Regions from separate parts of the Carnobacterium sp. GW821-FHT04C06 genome, predicted to be linked through region 2. Evidence: predicted binding sites of a transcription regulator. Region 2 holds the regulator's gene; the other holds the start of a gene.
What was found. Region 2 encodes LexA, which represses DNA repair genes until DNA is damaged. Its sites were predicted from a motif close to CNAACANNTGTTNG; they were not measured.

Region 1 (8,113 bases), on a different contig from region 2:
TACGGAACACTATTCCGAACTAAAAGAATTATCAACAAAGCTGGACGAAAAATATCAGCTTGAAAATAATCGTATTTATTACCTAGCAATGTCGCCAAACTTCTTTGGGACAATTACAGAACATTTAAAAGCTGAAGAATTAATTACTGATGATGGATTCAATCGTTTGATTATAGAAAAACCATTTGGACATGACTATGAAAGTGCTGCTATCTTAAATGACCAAATTCGCGCTTCTTTCCATGAAAATCAAATTTATCGCATCGATCATTATCTAGGAAAAGAAATGATTCAAAATATTTCAGCCGTTCGTTTTGCGAATGCTATTTTTGAGTCAATGTGGAACAACCGCTATATCGATAATATTCAAATTACCTTAAGCGAATCAATTGGTGTTGAAGAACGTGGCGGCTACTATGAAACAAGTGGAGCTCTTCGTGATATGGTTCAAAATCATATTTTACAAGTTGTCTCTCTTTTAGCAATGGAGCCACCAATTGAATTAAAAGACGAAGAAATTCGTGAAGAAAAAATCAAAGCACTGCGTTCTGTTCGCATCTTCAAACCAGAAGAAGTTCGTCATTATTTTGTTCGTGGTCAATATGGTGCAAGCACTGTTCATGACGAAAAATCACTTGGTTACCGTGAAGAACAAAATGTAGATCCCGCTTCACAAACAGAAACTTTTGTAGCAGGTAAAGTCATGATTGATAACTTTAGATGGGCCGGCGTTCCCTTCTACATCCGTACAGGTAAAAAATTGCGTGAAAAAGGAACTCAAATCAATATTCAATTTAAAGGGATGCCGTTAAATTTGTTCAGTGAAGACCACACAACTCCGCAAGAACCAAATGTGCTGACGATTTACATTCAACCAACGGAAGGTTTTTCACTTCAATTAAATTCAAAAAAAATCGGTCAAGGTTTAGAAACGGAATTATTGAATTTAAAACATAAAAATTCGGCTGAAACTTCAGCAAATAGTCCAGAAGCTTATGAAAAATTAATTCTTGATTGTTTAAATGGCGACTCTACCAACTTCACTCATTGGGATGAAGTGGCTCAATCGTGGAAATTTGTTGACGTTATTCGTCAAGCATGGGACAAAGAAACTCCAGAATTCCCAAATTATCCAAGTGGTTCAATGGGACCTGTTTGTAGCGATCAATTGCTTGAAAAAGACGGCTTCAAATGGTTTTGGAATCCAACTGGTGAGTAATCACGTAATCGACAAAAAAAGTTCTTTCAAAATTGAAAGAACTTTTTTTGTCGATTTTTATTGATTCCACTCGATGGCTAATGCTTCAAATTCAGTAAGAATTTCTGCAATTTCTGCGCGATCTTTTGCATTTGCACCACTAGCTAATGGATGTCCGCCACCATGATGGCGTTTTGCTACTTCATTGATTGCTGGGCCTTTTGAGCGTAAGCGACAACGGAAGTAACCTTCTTCTTGTTCAACAAAAATCCCCCACATTAAAATGCCTTCGACACTTCCTGGCAACGAGACAATTGCTGCTGTTTCAGAATCAGCCACACCAAATTCTTTTAAAATCTCATTTGTTAAAAGAACATTCCCAACCCCATTTTCGTCAACTTTAATATTTTGTAAGACATAACCGGATAAATGGGCCACTGCTTTACTCATTGTATTTAGCTGATTATTTAATGCTGTGGCTGAAAATGAATAGTCCATTAATTCAGCAGCAATTTTTAAGGTATGGGAGGTTGTCGCTGGATATAGGAAACGCCCTGTGTCTCCGACTATTCCTGCATATAATAGGCGGGCCGCTTCATCTGTCATTGTTAACTCTGATTGACAAGCATGATAAAAATCAACAATAATTTCACTGCAGCTACTCGCCTCTGTGTTAACGTAGACAAGATCACCGTATGGTTCATCATTTGGGTGGTGATCTATTTTAATTAGCATATCGCCTTTTGAATAGTTTTCACCACTAATGCGTGGACTATTCGCTGTGTCTGTTACGATAACTAGTGCGTCTTTATAATCAGCAGCTTCTACTTGATCCATTTCAGATAAGAATGCTAGACCTTCTACCGATCCTCCTGCTTTTAAAAGACGTTTTTCAGGAAACGTTGCTTTTAATAGTTCATATAGTCCACCTTGTGAACCTAAGGCGTCTGGGTCTGGTCTTTGATGACGATGGATAATAATAGTTCGATGTTCTTTGATAGCTGTTAGTATTTCAGTAAAAATGGATTCATTCATTCAATTTACTCCTTTTAATTCGTTTAGTTAGGTACGCTCCATCAATTGACAAATCACAATGGCTTTGGCAACAAGGGTATTTTCAATAAATACTTCAATGTCTAGCTTAGACGAGCGCCTCCCAATTTCTAGGACTCGTGGACGAATCTCTAATTCACTTTCTAATTGAATCATTTTAAAATAATGTAAATTCATTTGCTCAATGACTGCATTGCGCTTTTGATACGCTAAAAGTGTTCGCTGAGAAGCGCTAGCAACAAGTTCACTTAATACACCAAAAGAGATGGTTCCAACACTGTTGGTCATTTGAGGCGTCACTTTAAACTTGAATGCTGGAATAGCTGAATGCCAATCGTCAGGATTTTCACTTGTTAACTCTAGCTGTTCTGCAATTTGATCGGCAATCGTATCTCCCACCTGTGGTTGGCGTTGCGCTAGTTGCATCGCTTTCATCACATCTTGTCTAGAAATAATCCCAATCAAGGTTAAATCATCTTTCACAACAGGCATAACCTCTAGCCCATCCCAAATCATTAAATGCCCCACACTTGCCACACTCATATGTGTTTTAACATAAGAGGGATCCTTTGTCATCACTCGTTCAATACTTAGATTATCTGGCTTTCCAACCACATCTTTAGCTGTTACAATCCCGATTAAGCGCATTTTTTTATTCACAATTGGGAAACGCGAATGTCGACTTTCATCATTTAATTTGCGGTAATCCGCTACTGTATCTTCACTATTTAAATAGATGGTTTTTTCTACATTCGTAAAAATATCGCCAACGAGCATAATGTCTTTTTTAATCAGCTGATCCGTCATTGCTCGGTTGATTAACGTTGCAACCGTAAAGGAGTCATAGGTGGTTCGAATAACAGGCAATTTGGCCTGATTCGCTAATTCCACAATCTCCTCAGTTGTATCAAATCCACCGGTAATTAAAACTGCTGCACCGTTTTCTAAAGCGAGGCGCTGAGCCCCAATTCGATTTCCGACAATCATTAGTGAACCTGGTGTAATGTAACGTAGCATGGCGTCTTCCTTCATCGCTCCGATGACAAATTTATTTAAGACTTTATCTAACCCGTCAATACCACCTAAAATATCCCCTTCGATAATCTTCACGATTTCACCATAGGTTAATTTTTCAAAATGTTCTTTCATTTTGCGCTCAATTCGGATAGTTCCCACTCGTTGAATGGTCGAAACTAATCCTATATTTTCTGCTTCTTTAATGGCACGATAAGCAGTTCCTTCACTTACTTGTAAATTTTTAGCAATCAAACGTACTGAGATTCGCTCTCCAACTGGTAACGTTTCAATATACGTTAAGATCTGGTCATGTTTTGTTGTCATCTGCTATCCTCCGACTTTTTCAACTTATAATTCGATTATTTCTCCCACTTGCAGTGCCACCCCTACGTTTTTAGGTAAAGCTTCAACAAAGGCAATTGGATCTTGTTCAATCAAAGGAAATGTATTGTAATGAATTGGCACAACTTTATTAGCTTTTAGCCATTTACTAGCGATTACGGCTTCTTCTGGTCCCATAGTGTAATTATCGCCAATTGGTAAGAAAGCTAAATCTATTTTGTTGAATTCTCCGATTAATTTCATATCTGAAAATAAAGCCGTATCTCCTGCGTGATAAACAGTGTGGCATCCGTCACTCAAAACAATTCCTGCTGCTAAGCCAAATGTAACAGGTTGGCCTTGCACTTCGTACATTGAACCATGTATTGCAGGAGTCATTTTGATTAAACCGAAATCAAATTGATGTTTCCCACCCATTTGCATGCCATGGGTTTGAAGCCCTTGACTCGCAAAAAAACCGGCTAATTCAGCATTTGCAACAATTAAAGCTCCTGTTCGTTTGGCAATCTCGGCAGTATCTCCGATATGGTCTGCATGAGCATGAGTGACAATAATCACATCAGCTTCAATCGTCCCTGCATCCAAATCACTTAAGGGATTTCCTGTAATATAGGGATCTATTAAAATTTGCTTATCTGTATCTGTTAAAATTTTAACACAAGACTGTCCATGCCATGATATCTTCATTTCAATCGCTCCTTCTATGTTATAATCAAACACAAAAACTGTATTAGTATTCTTCTATTGTACAACTTATTCATCTAATTTGCACCTAGCATCTAATAAAAAAGTTCAAAAACTCTGTTCATCAGAATTTTTGAACTTATTTTTCTTTTTCCCATAGTGGCAAAACAATATTTTCAAATGTTAACGGGTCAAGGTTGGTCACAGTAATTCCTAATAACCGAATTTCTTTCCCTATCAATCCCACATCTTCCCATAAATTTAACGCATGAAAATAAATTTCTTCACTGTCTTTTACATAACTAGGCAAACTAATACGTTTGGTCATTGTTTCATAATCAGATGTACGTACTTTTAACACAACCACCTTCCCGTGTTTTTGAACTTTTACTAAAGAAGTGTGTACTTTTCCAGCTAAAAAACGAAGTTCTGCTAAGATTTCCTCTTCTATCGTTAAAGGTTGGCCATACGTATGCTCCCGTCCTACTGACTTACGCACTCGAGTACTCTCAACTGGATTGTTATCAATTCCTCTTACTTTTCGATACAAGGAATACCCCATCTTACCGAAGCGTTGAATCAAATCCATCTCGCTTTTTTCAACTAAATCTTGTCCCGTAAAAACGCCCCAATCATGCATTTTTTCAGCGGTTTTCTTTCCTACGCCATAAAATTTTCCAATGGGTAATTCTTTTAAAAAGACCAATGCTTTTTCTGGCGGAATAACTGTGATGCCGGCAGGTTTTTTATAGTCAGATGCTAGTTTTGCAATAAATTTATTATAAGATACGCCAGCTGAACAAGTTAAATGCAATTCTTCCCAAATTTCTTTTTGAATCATTTTTGCAATAACCGTAGCGCTACTAATCCCTTTTTTATTTTCTGTTACGTCTAAATAAGCTTCATCTAAAGCTAATGGTTCAATGATATCTGTGTAGTGCTTAAATACTTCTCGAATTTGAGTGGAAATTTCTTGGTAAAGTTCATGTCTACCTGGAACAAAAATCGCTTGTGGGCAAAGTTCATAGGCTTTTTGAGCGCTCATAGCTGAATGAATACCGTATTTTCTCGCTTCGTAATTAGCCGTCGTAACGACGCCTCTTCCACCATTATCTTTTGGATGCCTAGCAATCACTAACGGTTTTCCTTTTAATTCAGGATTTTCACGTTCTTCTACAGAGGCATAGAAAGCATCCATATCCACATGAATAATTTTTCTTGATGTGTCACGTACTGGTTCTGCAAATTGTAAAACGACATGTTCCATCTTTCTACACCTCCATCTTTATTTCTTATTATACACGAACACAAGTTCTTTCGCTAGAACAAACAAAAAAAGTTTACTCTCTGTCGAGAAAGTAAACTTAAAATAATTTATTTAATAGGTTCCATTTTTAATCGATAGGCTAATTCTTTTTTTTGACGATTTCGTTGTCTAACAGCTTGAATCAATCCTTTTTTAGGTGAGAAGATAAAGACTAATAAGAAAGTTATCCCAATAATAACCGCAATCATCCCTGCAATTGAAACATCCAAAAACATCGCTAATTGGAATCCAACGATACTGTCTATCACACCCACAATGCCACTAATCCATAACATTTTCTTTAATTCATTTGTCAAAAGATACGCGGTAACAGGTGGCCCCACAATAAAAGCTACTACTAAAATTGATCCAACTGCCTCAAATGCTCCAACTGCAGTGACTGAAACCAGTGTCATCAACGCATAGTGTAAAATGACTGGCGAAAATCCTAATGCAGCGGCTAAAACCGCATCAAAAGTGGCTAATTTTAATTCTTTATAAAATAACAAAATAAAAATTAAGTTGATGATTAAAATAATCCCCATTGAGTAGATTCCTTGTGCTCCTATATCCACTCCAAAAATAACCATTCGCTCAAATGGCGCAAAAGCCAATTCGCCAAGTAGTACTGAATCCGTGTCTAAATGAACAGAACCTGCATAGCGGGAAATCAAAATAATCGCGATACTAAACAGTAATGGGAAGACCACACCAATTGAAGCATCTTTTGCTAATAGCCTTGTTTGATGGAGCAATTCTGTTAACCAAACCGTAAAGACACCCATCAAAGCGGCACCAACAATTAAAAATGGTGAGGCCAAATTTTCAGTTGCAAAAAAGGCCACCACGATTCCTAATAAAATGGTATGTGTAATCGCATCAGCCATCATTGTCATTCCTCTTAAAACTAAAAAGACACCCAGTAAGGAACAGGCAAGTGAAACAATAATCGCAATCAATTGAATTTCTAATTCTGGATGCATCCTAATCGCCTCCTTGATTTAAGCGGATAGTCAATGCTTTTTTTTGACGCCTACGCTGTTTTAATTTCCACAACATCCCACGATTTGGTGCTATCACTAAACTAATCAGCACAATCACGCTAATCACAACAACGATTGTTGGTCCTGTTGGAATTTGCTTACCTAAGGAACTAATAACCGTTCCTAAAACCCCTGAAACACCACCAAAAACTGCTGCTAAACTCACCATCACCGCTAACCGATTCGTCCATTGTCTAGCGGCAACAGCAGGTCCGATTAATAACGAACTCATCAAAATAACTCCAACTGTTTGCAGTCCAATAATAATCGTTACGACCGTCATCGCTGATAATAAAATACTAATGCCATGAACTGGAACACCAATGCTTTTAGCAAATACTTCATCAAAAGCAATTAATTTAAATTCTTTCCAAAATAGGAAGATTAATACTAAAATAATCATCCCAATTCCTAGCATCCATTTAACATCACCTACTAATAAGGTGGAGGACTGACCAAAAATAAAACTTTTTAATCCTGCTTGATTTGCATCTGGCGTTTTTTGAATATAGGTTAGAAAAACCATACCTAAACCAAAAAATACGGAAGTAATCAAAGCTAATGCACTATCAAATTTTATTTTTGAGTACTTAACAATGCTCATGATCAGCCATGTTGCAACTAAGCCTGAGATCAAAGCACCTATCAATAAAACTTCTGTCTGTTTAATATTCGTAATCATAAAGGCTAAGCATATCCCTGGTAGCGCAGCATGACTTACAGCATCCCCTAATAAGCTTTGTTTTCTAAGCACAGCAAAACTACCAATAACGCCACTCAGCAATCCCAATAAGGCTGATCCAAGTGCCACAACTTGAAAAGTGTAATCTGAAAAAAGAGTCCAAAATGTCATCTACTTCCCCACCTCTTCTGGCAATCTTTCAGCGGTTTGATAGGTTTTTGCGATATTTTCGGCTGTAAAGGTACTTTCTACAGAACCTGTTGCGACTAAAGCTTGATTGACCAGTACAACGTTATCAAAGTATTCTGGCACGGTTTGTAAATCATGATGAACCACAACAATCGTCTTGCCTTCATCTTTTAATTCTTTCAGTAGACCAATAATGATTTTTTCAGTTTGGGCATCTACTCCTTGAAACGGTTCATCCATCAAATAAATTTCCGCTTCTTGTACAAGCGCGCGTGCTAAGAAAACACGCTGACGTTGACCTCCAGATAACTGACTAATTTGGCGAGTTGAAAATTCAGTCATCCCTACTTTTTCTAGCATTTTTTTAGCTAAGTCAAAATCAGCTTTTTTAGGACGTTTAAACCACCCAAGATGTCCATAACGCCCCATTACAACGACATCTATTACCGTTGCTGGAAAATCCCAATCAACGCTTCCATTTTGTGGAACATAGGCAACCAAATTTTTACTTGATTGATAACTTTGCTGCATTTGGTTTTTAAATTGAAAGGTTACTTCACCTGCAACTGGTTTAATTAAATTGATAATGGCTTTAATTA
Region 2 (8,113 bases):
TAATGAAACCCCACGTTCACCTACTAGAGTATCGTATCCTTCTGGCATTGCTAAAATATCTTCATGAATCGCTGTTAATTTCGCTGCCTTCACAACTTCCTCATCACTTAGCGTTGGATCAGCAAAACGAATATTTTCTTTTATTGTAGTTGAAAACAAAAATTGATCTTGTGGTACATAGCCAATCCCATGTAACAAAGCATTTAATGAATACTCACGAATATCGGCATTCCCAAACTGAATTCTACCATTATATCCATCGTATTCTCTTAACAACAACTTAAAAATTGTTGTTTTACCTGCACCAGTTTTCCCAACAAGTCCAAGAGTGTTGCCTTTATCAATTTCAAAATGGAGATGATTCAAAGCTACTGAATCGTCATCTGGATAGTTGAATTTATCCACTTGATACTCAATTTTCCCATTGACTGGTGTCGTGATTGCATCAGGATTTTCAATAATCTCAGAAGTTTCATTTAATAACTCCTGAACGCGGTCATAACTAGCGCTTCCTCGTTCTAAGATATTAAATAAGCGACCAATTGCAAACATCGGCCAAATCAGCATCGCAATGTAGCTGATGAAAGAAATTAATTGACCAATTGAGATCGTGCCACTCATTACAAAATTACCACCTAGAACAATGGTTAGTACATAAGATATGCCCATAATAAATGTAATTGCTGGGTCAAATAACGAGTCGACTAAATAAACTTTTTTATTCTTGCTAACTACATTATCTGTCTGCTTTTTAAAATCGGCAACATCTTCTTGTTCTTGACCAAATGTTTTAATCACTTTAATGCCACTAATACTTTCCTGCGTCTTATCATTCATACTAGAAAACGCCGCCTGAGCACTTCTAAAACGAACATGTAGCTTTTGTCCTAAGATACGTGAAGCTACGGCTAGGAGTGGTAAAGGAATCAATGCAATCAGTGTTAAGCGCCAATCAACAAATAATGCCATTGCAACAATTGTAGCGCCTCCTGTAATCATTGAATCGGCCAATGTTAAAATCCCACCACCAGCTACCATTTGAATCGCAGATAAGTCATTCGTCGCATGTGCCATTAAATCTCCAGTACGATATTTTTGAAAAAAAACATGATCCATCTGTGTAAAATGTTTAAACAAATTCGTTCGTAAGGTTCGTTCTAATTTTGCGGCAGTTCCCCAAATGTTCACTCGCCAAATATACCGGAAAATATATTGTGCAATTGCTGCTGCTACTAAAATAATCAACCATTTTGTTAATGATTGAGCTGTCATTTTTCCAGCTGCGATTTCGTCAACAACCACCCCAATAATCCGAGGGGGAACCAATTGAACGATTGCCACTAAAATTAAAAAGAAAATCCCAATCATATATGATTTCTTTTCTTGTTTAAAAAACCAACCTAACTTTTTAAAGATTCCCATTCGTTTCTTTCACCTACCTATTTCTTTTATTTCAAATTTAACTTAGAGAAGTGCTTACTCATTATAATACTATCTGCACTTTTTAGCTAAACACATTTAATTTGTGGTTTATTGCAATAAAAAAACGAACAGAAAACCTCTGCCCGTTTGAAAGAATCCATAGACTCCAAAAAAAATTTAGAGTTTATTTTTTCTTATTCGCTTTTTCTTGTTGAACTTGCATAGAGGCCATCATCTGCTTAATTTTCTTTTCAGACGGTTTTTGACCCATTTGCATCATCAACATACGTAGCATATCCTCATTAACGGGAGGATTCTTTTTAAAGTAATCCATCATATAGTTTCTTGCGATAAAATACCCACCAACTAAACCTGCAATTAAAGCAAGTACAATTAATAAAATAGCGATTCCGATTGACATTTCCATTCACTCCTTTCGAGACTTCTCATTTATCAATTGTACTAGATTATTTGGTAAAAATAAATAGATACTGACTATTATTTCAAAAAAATGTGATTTTATGCAACATTAAGGCTACGAAAACATTGATTGAGAACTTAAAACAGGATTTCATACATTAAATAATGTTTATTCAAAAAAGTAACTAATAATTGTAACTATTGGAAAAATCAATAAAATTATTGTCCATGTAGAATTTTTGATAAAGAAAAATTTACTATATGTATCAAGTTTATATTGAACACCTTCCTCATCTGTTACTATTTTTATCCCCTCATCTTTTAAAAATTTCTTTGAAAAAAAATAATTTATTAATGCAGGTAAAAACATAGTGATTAATCCTACAAAACCGATTATTCGTAACAGTAAATTTCCTCTTTCTATTTCCAAATCCATAGTGACTCCTGCTAATATAAGTATAGGCGAATAACCTAAAAAAATTGCTAATGGAACTAATAAACCTCTTCTTTTCCAAATAAATATCATCATATTCATCCTCTCTAAAATTTTATTCACTTTTTTAATAATATTATTACGCCTAAGTATTCCCCTACATGAGAACATTTTATTCAAAACTAATTGCTATTAAAGTTCATTTCCTTTCATCACATACAGAATAACTACCCAATAAAAACCGATCGTTCTTTAATAATTAAACCATAAAAGTCTAAAAAATAAAATAGTAAAAATAAGTATTTTAAATCTTCGAGTATAACTACCTAAATGCCTATGAAAAAACATCATCTATTGAACTCACTATCTACTCGAGTCCAATAAATGATGTTTTATGTTTATAACTGGTTAAATGTATTTACGACGTTTTCAACTGTAAATCCATATTGTTCGATAACTGTATTTCCAGGTGCACTTGCACCATATTTATCAATGCCCAGCATTACGCCATCAAGTCCAACGTAACGTTCCCAACCAAAGGTTGCGCCCATTTCAATTGACATACGTTTTCTAACTGCTTTTGGCAAGACACTCTCTTTGTATGCTGCATCTTGTTTTTCAAATAAATCAAAACTTGGTAACGATACTACTGAAACATCTTTGCCTTGTTTTTTCAATTCTTTTTGTGCTTCGATTGCTAAGGCAACTTCAGAACCTGTTGCTATTAGAATTCCAGTTGGTTGATCACCATCTTGTGGAGAAATTACGTAACCGCCTTTAGCAACGTTTTTACGTGCATTTTCTTTTGTTCCAGGCAAGACAGGTAAGTTTTGACGAGTCAAGACTAATACTGTTGGGTGGTCAGTTGAGGTAATTGCTTGTTCCCAAGCAGCAACCACTTCATTTCCATCAGCTGGACGAATTACAGACAAGTTTGGCATACCGCGTAAGCTAGATAGTTGCTCTACTGGTTCATGAGTCGGACCATCTTCTCCTACAGCGATTGAATCATGTGTAAACACATACGTTACAGGTGCTTTTGAAATAGCCGCTAAACGAATTGCTGCACGTAAATAATCTGTAAATACAAAGAATGTTCCGCCATAAGTTTTTGAACCACCGTGTAATGAAATTCCGTTCATTGCAGCTGACATTCCAAATTCACGAACACCGTACCAAATGTTGCGTCCTTCATATTGACCTGGTTCAAAATCTTTTTCACTAGCAACCATTGTATTGTTTGAAGCAGATAAATCTGCAGATCCACCCCAGAAAAATGGAATAGCTTTTGACAATGCTTGAATGGTTTCACTACCTGTCACACGAGAAGCAGCACTTTCGCCTTCTTCGTAAACTGGTAATTCTTTATCCCAATCAGTTGGTAAGTTCCCAGACATTGCTAATTCAAATTGAGCAGCTAATTCTGGATATTCAGCTTTATATGAAGCGAACAATTCATTCCATTCACTTTCTGATTTAGCTCCTTGATCAATCATTGTTTCTTTAAAACGTGTAGCTACTTCATTTGGAACAGTGAACGCTGGATAATCCCAACCGTAAGCTTTTTTAGTCGCTTCGATTCCATCCATTCCAAGTGGTGCACCGTGAACTTTAGATGTTCCTTCATTTGGAGCACCAAAGCCAATCACTGTTTTTACTTCAATTAAAGTTGGTTTTTTAGTTTCTGCTTTTGCTGCTTCAATCGCTTTTTCGATTTCAGCTAGATCATTTCCATCTTTAACTAAAATATGTTGCCAATTATACGCTTCAAAACGTTTGCCTACATTTTCAGTAAAAGCTTTTGAAGTAGGACCATCTAATGAAATATCATTTGAATCATATAATACCACAAGTTTGCCTAGCTCTAAATGACCTGCTAAACTTGCTGCTTCAGCTGATACGCCTTCCATTAAATCTCCATCACCACATAAAGCATAGGTATAATGATCAACGATTTGATGATTTTCTTTATTATACGTTGCCGCTAGATGGGCTTCTGCCATTGCCATTCCGACACTATTTGCAATTCCTTGTCCAAGAGGACCTGTTGTTGCTTCAACACCATCTGTATGATGTACTTCTGGATGACCAGGGGTTAAGCTATCCCATTGACGGAAATTTTTCAAATCCTCCATTGATAGTTTGTAACCTGATAAATGTAACAAACTATATAATAGCATTGAACCATGTCCTGCTGAAAGTACAAAGCGATCGCGATTTACCCATGATGAGTTGCTTGGGTTTACGTTTAAATGTTTTGTCCATAGCGTGTACGCCATTGGAGCAGCCCCCATTGGTAAACCTGGGTGTCCTGAGTTTGCTTTTTGAATCGCATCCATACTTAGTGTTCTAATCGTGTTTACTGCAAGTTGGTCAGTTGTATCGAACAATTAAATCATCCTTTCAGTTTTAATATCTCTATTTTACTGTTTTAAATCGTTTTACGCAACGCTTTCATAGAATTATTGTATTTATTTTAACGATTAAACGCCAAATTTTAACAATTGATAAAGCGTTTTCTACTTATATGTCTCATTTCCTTCTTATTTTTAGCGGTCGTGTAATCCTTTTTCTTTTTGAATTTGCTTTAACTTTTCAGGAGTAACGTCTGTCCCATCATTGTCGACAACTTTCATTCCTTCGATATGATTTCTCATTCCACCGCGGAAAGCTTGTAAATATTCTTCTCTTAATTCTTTTTGTTCTTGTTGCTCTGATAAGCTGAGGGTTTCGCTCTTAGACTTATTGGCTAGCTCGTTAATTCGGGCTATTTTTTCTTTAGATAGCATTTAATTCACTCCATCTCGTTTCATTTGACCTCTTAACTATATCAAAAATTAAGCTGAAAATATATCCATTTGCCTAAAAATTAGTTTATTCTTACAAAGCTTTCAAGACACTAGGAATAGAAATTTAATTTTCACCGAACATCTGTTTGAATTCTGTGATTATTTATGGTATTCTATAGTTAAGAAAATTGATAAAGAAACGAGGTGCATTTAATCATGCGTAAAACTCCAGAATCTAGACAAATTGAAGTATTACAGTACATACATGAACAAGTTCAACTAAAAGGGTATCCCCCAACTGTTCGTGAGATTGGTACTGCTGTATCTCTTTCTTCAACGTCAACGGTACATGGCCACTTATCACGTTTAGAAAAAAACGGCTTTATTCAACGAGATCCTAGTAAACCTCGTGCTATTGAGTTAACTGCACTTGGATTGTCTAAACTTGGTGTCCCAATGGATAAGATTCCCCTTCTAGGAACCGTTACAGCTGGTGAACCGATATTAGCAGTTGAAGAAGCCACTGATTATTTCCCACTACCTCCTCATCTGCAATATGCAAATGAAGCGTTGTTCATGCTAACTATTCGTGGTGAAAGTATGATCAATTGTGGAATTTTAGATGGCGATGCTGTAATTGTTCGCAAACAATCAAATGCTGATAATGGCGATATCGTGATTGCTATGACAAGTGAAGATGAAGCAACTTGTAAACGATTCTTCAAAGAAAAAGATCATTACCGCTTGCAACCTGAAAACGATGGAATGGATCCGATTATTCTTAGTGAAGTAACCATTCTTGGAAAAGTTGTTGGATTATACCGGAGTCACATTTTTTAAGACTTTCAGAGTTTCCTTTATTAGGAAGCTCTTTTTTAATGCTTTTTAGTTGTCTCTACAAATAATTGTGCTAAACTTTGTATATAAGGCTTTTTTTATTCTCACATAAGGAGGTTAAGTGAAATGGTTGCATTATTGTTTTATTGGTTTAGCTTATTGATTCAAGTTGCTTGGATTCTTTTAAGTGTTGGTCTTTCCGTTATGTACTTACGCAATAAAGAAAATGGAAATTTATGGGCATTTGCTGTTTTGAATATTCTTTCAATTATTTATAGTGGCATTGTCATCTGGATTTATAACACTTGGGATTTCGGCATTCAAACATCTAATTGGTTTGCAATTATCGTTGGTATTTTAGTTGTTTTAACGATTATCGAGTTTGTCCTAGGACGCTCTCCTAAAAATCCAAAATCAATCGCATAAAAAGAATCCCCTTCAGGTTAGAATCAATCTAACTTGAGGGGGATTTTTATTTTAGTAGTCCATTAAAGTGAAGATATCGTATCCTTCAATTTGAGCACGACCATTTAAATCTGTTAATTCGATTAAGAAAGCTGTTCCTACAACAATTCCACCTAATTTTTCGATTAATTGAATCGTCGCTGCAATGGTTCCACCGGTTGCTAGTAAATCATCACAAACCATCACTTTTTGACCTGGTTTGATAGCGTCTTTGTGAATTTGCAAAACATCTGATCCATACTCTAAACCATAGCTAACTTCAACTGTTTCTCTTGGCAGTTTGCCTTTTTTACGAGCAGGAGCAAAACCGATTCCTAATTCATAGGCCACTGGGCAACCTACAATAAATCCACGAGCTTCTGGTCCAACGATCATTTCAACGCCTTTGTCTTTTGCGTATTTTGCAATTTCGTTAGTTGCATAACGATAAGCTTCTCCGTCTGCCATTAAGGGTGAAATGTCACGGAAAATAATTCCTTTTTCAGGGAAGTCTTTTACATCTGCAATATATTGTTTTAAATCCATCTATAAATCCTCCATTCAAATTTTACGAGGCTTCATTAATTTGTTGTTTTAACCAGATTTCTAATTCTGCAAAATGGCTGTACAGCAAGATTTTTTCGGCTTCTATTTGATTTAGTCGTTTTTGGTAATTTTCTGCATCAGACAACTCTTTTTTTGGAGCATCTTTGACATAGTTCATTACGCCATTGTCTATTGTAACAAATCCTAGTTCAAAAAACACGTTAATCATGAAAATTAATAAGTTATCTTTGATTTTTAGATAATTTGCTAAAATAGACAGCTTATGTCGAATATCAACATCTTTGTGTGTGGCTACGAATTTAAATAATTCTCCAAATTGTGTTCGGCTTGGCATCCCATTTAGGTAACTTTCTGATTCACTAAAAAAGGCAGTAACTAACTTTTCTGGTGTATTTCCCCGAATCGTTGACGAAATCCATTCTAATTCGTTTGGACAATCGATAAATACAAAGGTTGAATGTTGCGTTTTAAAAGCTTCAGCATCTTCTTTGGACTCAATCAAAACACTTTCACTGCCCATTGGAACTTTATCATTATGAGTTTGGTAGCTTTTCTTATTATAAAATAGATAACAAGCTGCGCCTTGTACCCAAAGACCTGCTGCTAAATTGCTCCCTCTCAAATCAACAACTTGAAGTCCGTCCATTGCAATATCTTCAAGCATCAACTGAGGCTTACGGTTGCCATTCCATTCATTTATAGAAAGCTTCCCTACCAATGACACTTCCGAATGGTTATTAATTTCATCAGCAACTGTGCCTAATTGAAATCCAATCACGTCTAAATTCACATTGTTTTTTGTTGCTTTGAGTTTTAAATGGGCATTGTTGCCACCAATTTTACGTATATCTTCTGCCTGAACATGTTCAAGTAAGAAAACAGGCTTTGGATTGTCTGTACCAAATGGCGCTAAACTAGCCAATTCTTCAATCGTTGCAACGGTGATATCTGTTAATTCAATCGTTTCATCAATTACTAGTTCTTCATTCAAGTTTCCGACTAAATCATGCGTTAACGCATACTGATTTAGTTGTGTTTGTAAGGTCTCAATATGTTCAATTGGCAGTGTTAGACCTGCTGCCATATGATGTCCACCAAAATGGGTGGTTAAATCTCGGACTTCATTAATTGCATCATACAAGTTATACGCGCTAATGCTCCGTCCAGAACCTTTAGCGATTCCATTTTCAGTGTCAATATT

Region 1: a site for LexA is predicted at 5,597-5,610, ahead of dinB (DNA polymerase IV). Genes of this name have one in related genera too.

What each region holds. Positions count from the first base shown of each region.
Region 1 is NZ_JBWKTN010000001.1:490,161-498,273, forward strand. Features, by position in the region: gene zwf (glucose-6-phosphate dehydrogenase) at 1-1,219, shown strand, start outside; gene AC07SW_RS02390 (DHH family phosphoesterase) at 1,277-2,233, opposite strand; gene AC07SW_RS02395 (DRTGG domain-containing protein) at 2,261-3,592, opposite strand; gene AC07SW_RS02400 (metal-dependent hydrolase) at 3,617-4,297, opposite strand; gene dinB (DNA polymerase IV) at 4,434-5,561, opposite strand; gene AC07SW_RS02410 (metal ABC transporter permease) at 5,669-6,583, opposite strand; gene AC07SW_RS02415 (metal ABC transporter permease) at 6,585-7,496, opposite strand; gene AC07SW_RS02420 (metal ABC transporter ATP-binding protein) at 7,497-8,113, opposite strand, start outside.
Region 2 is NZ_JBWKTN010000005.1:95,678-103,790, forward strand. Features, by position in the region: gene AC07SW_RS09880 (ABC transporter ATP-binding protein) at 1-1,422, opposite strand, end outside; gene AC07SW_RS09885 (YneF family protein) at 1,607-1,843, opposite strand; gene AC07SW_RS09890 (hypothetical protein) at 2,012-2,371, opposite strand; gene tkt (transketolase) at 2,674-4,665, opposite strand; gene AC07SW_RS09900 (DUF896 family protein) at 4,825-5,064, opposite strand; gene lexA (transcriptional repressor LexA) at 5,281-5,904, shown strand; gene AC07SW_RS09910 (hypothetical protein) at 6,028-6,327, shown strand; gene AC07SW_RS09915 (adenine phosphoribosyltransferase) at 6,379-6,891, opposite strand; gene recJ (single-stranded-DNA-specific exonuclease RecJ) at 6,914-8,113, opposite strand, start outside.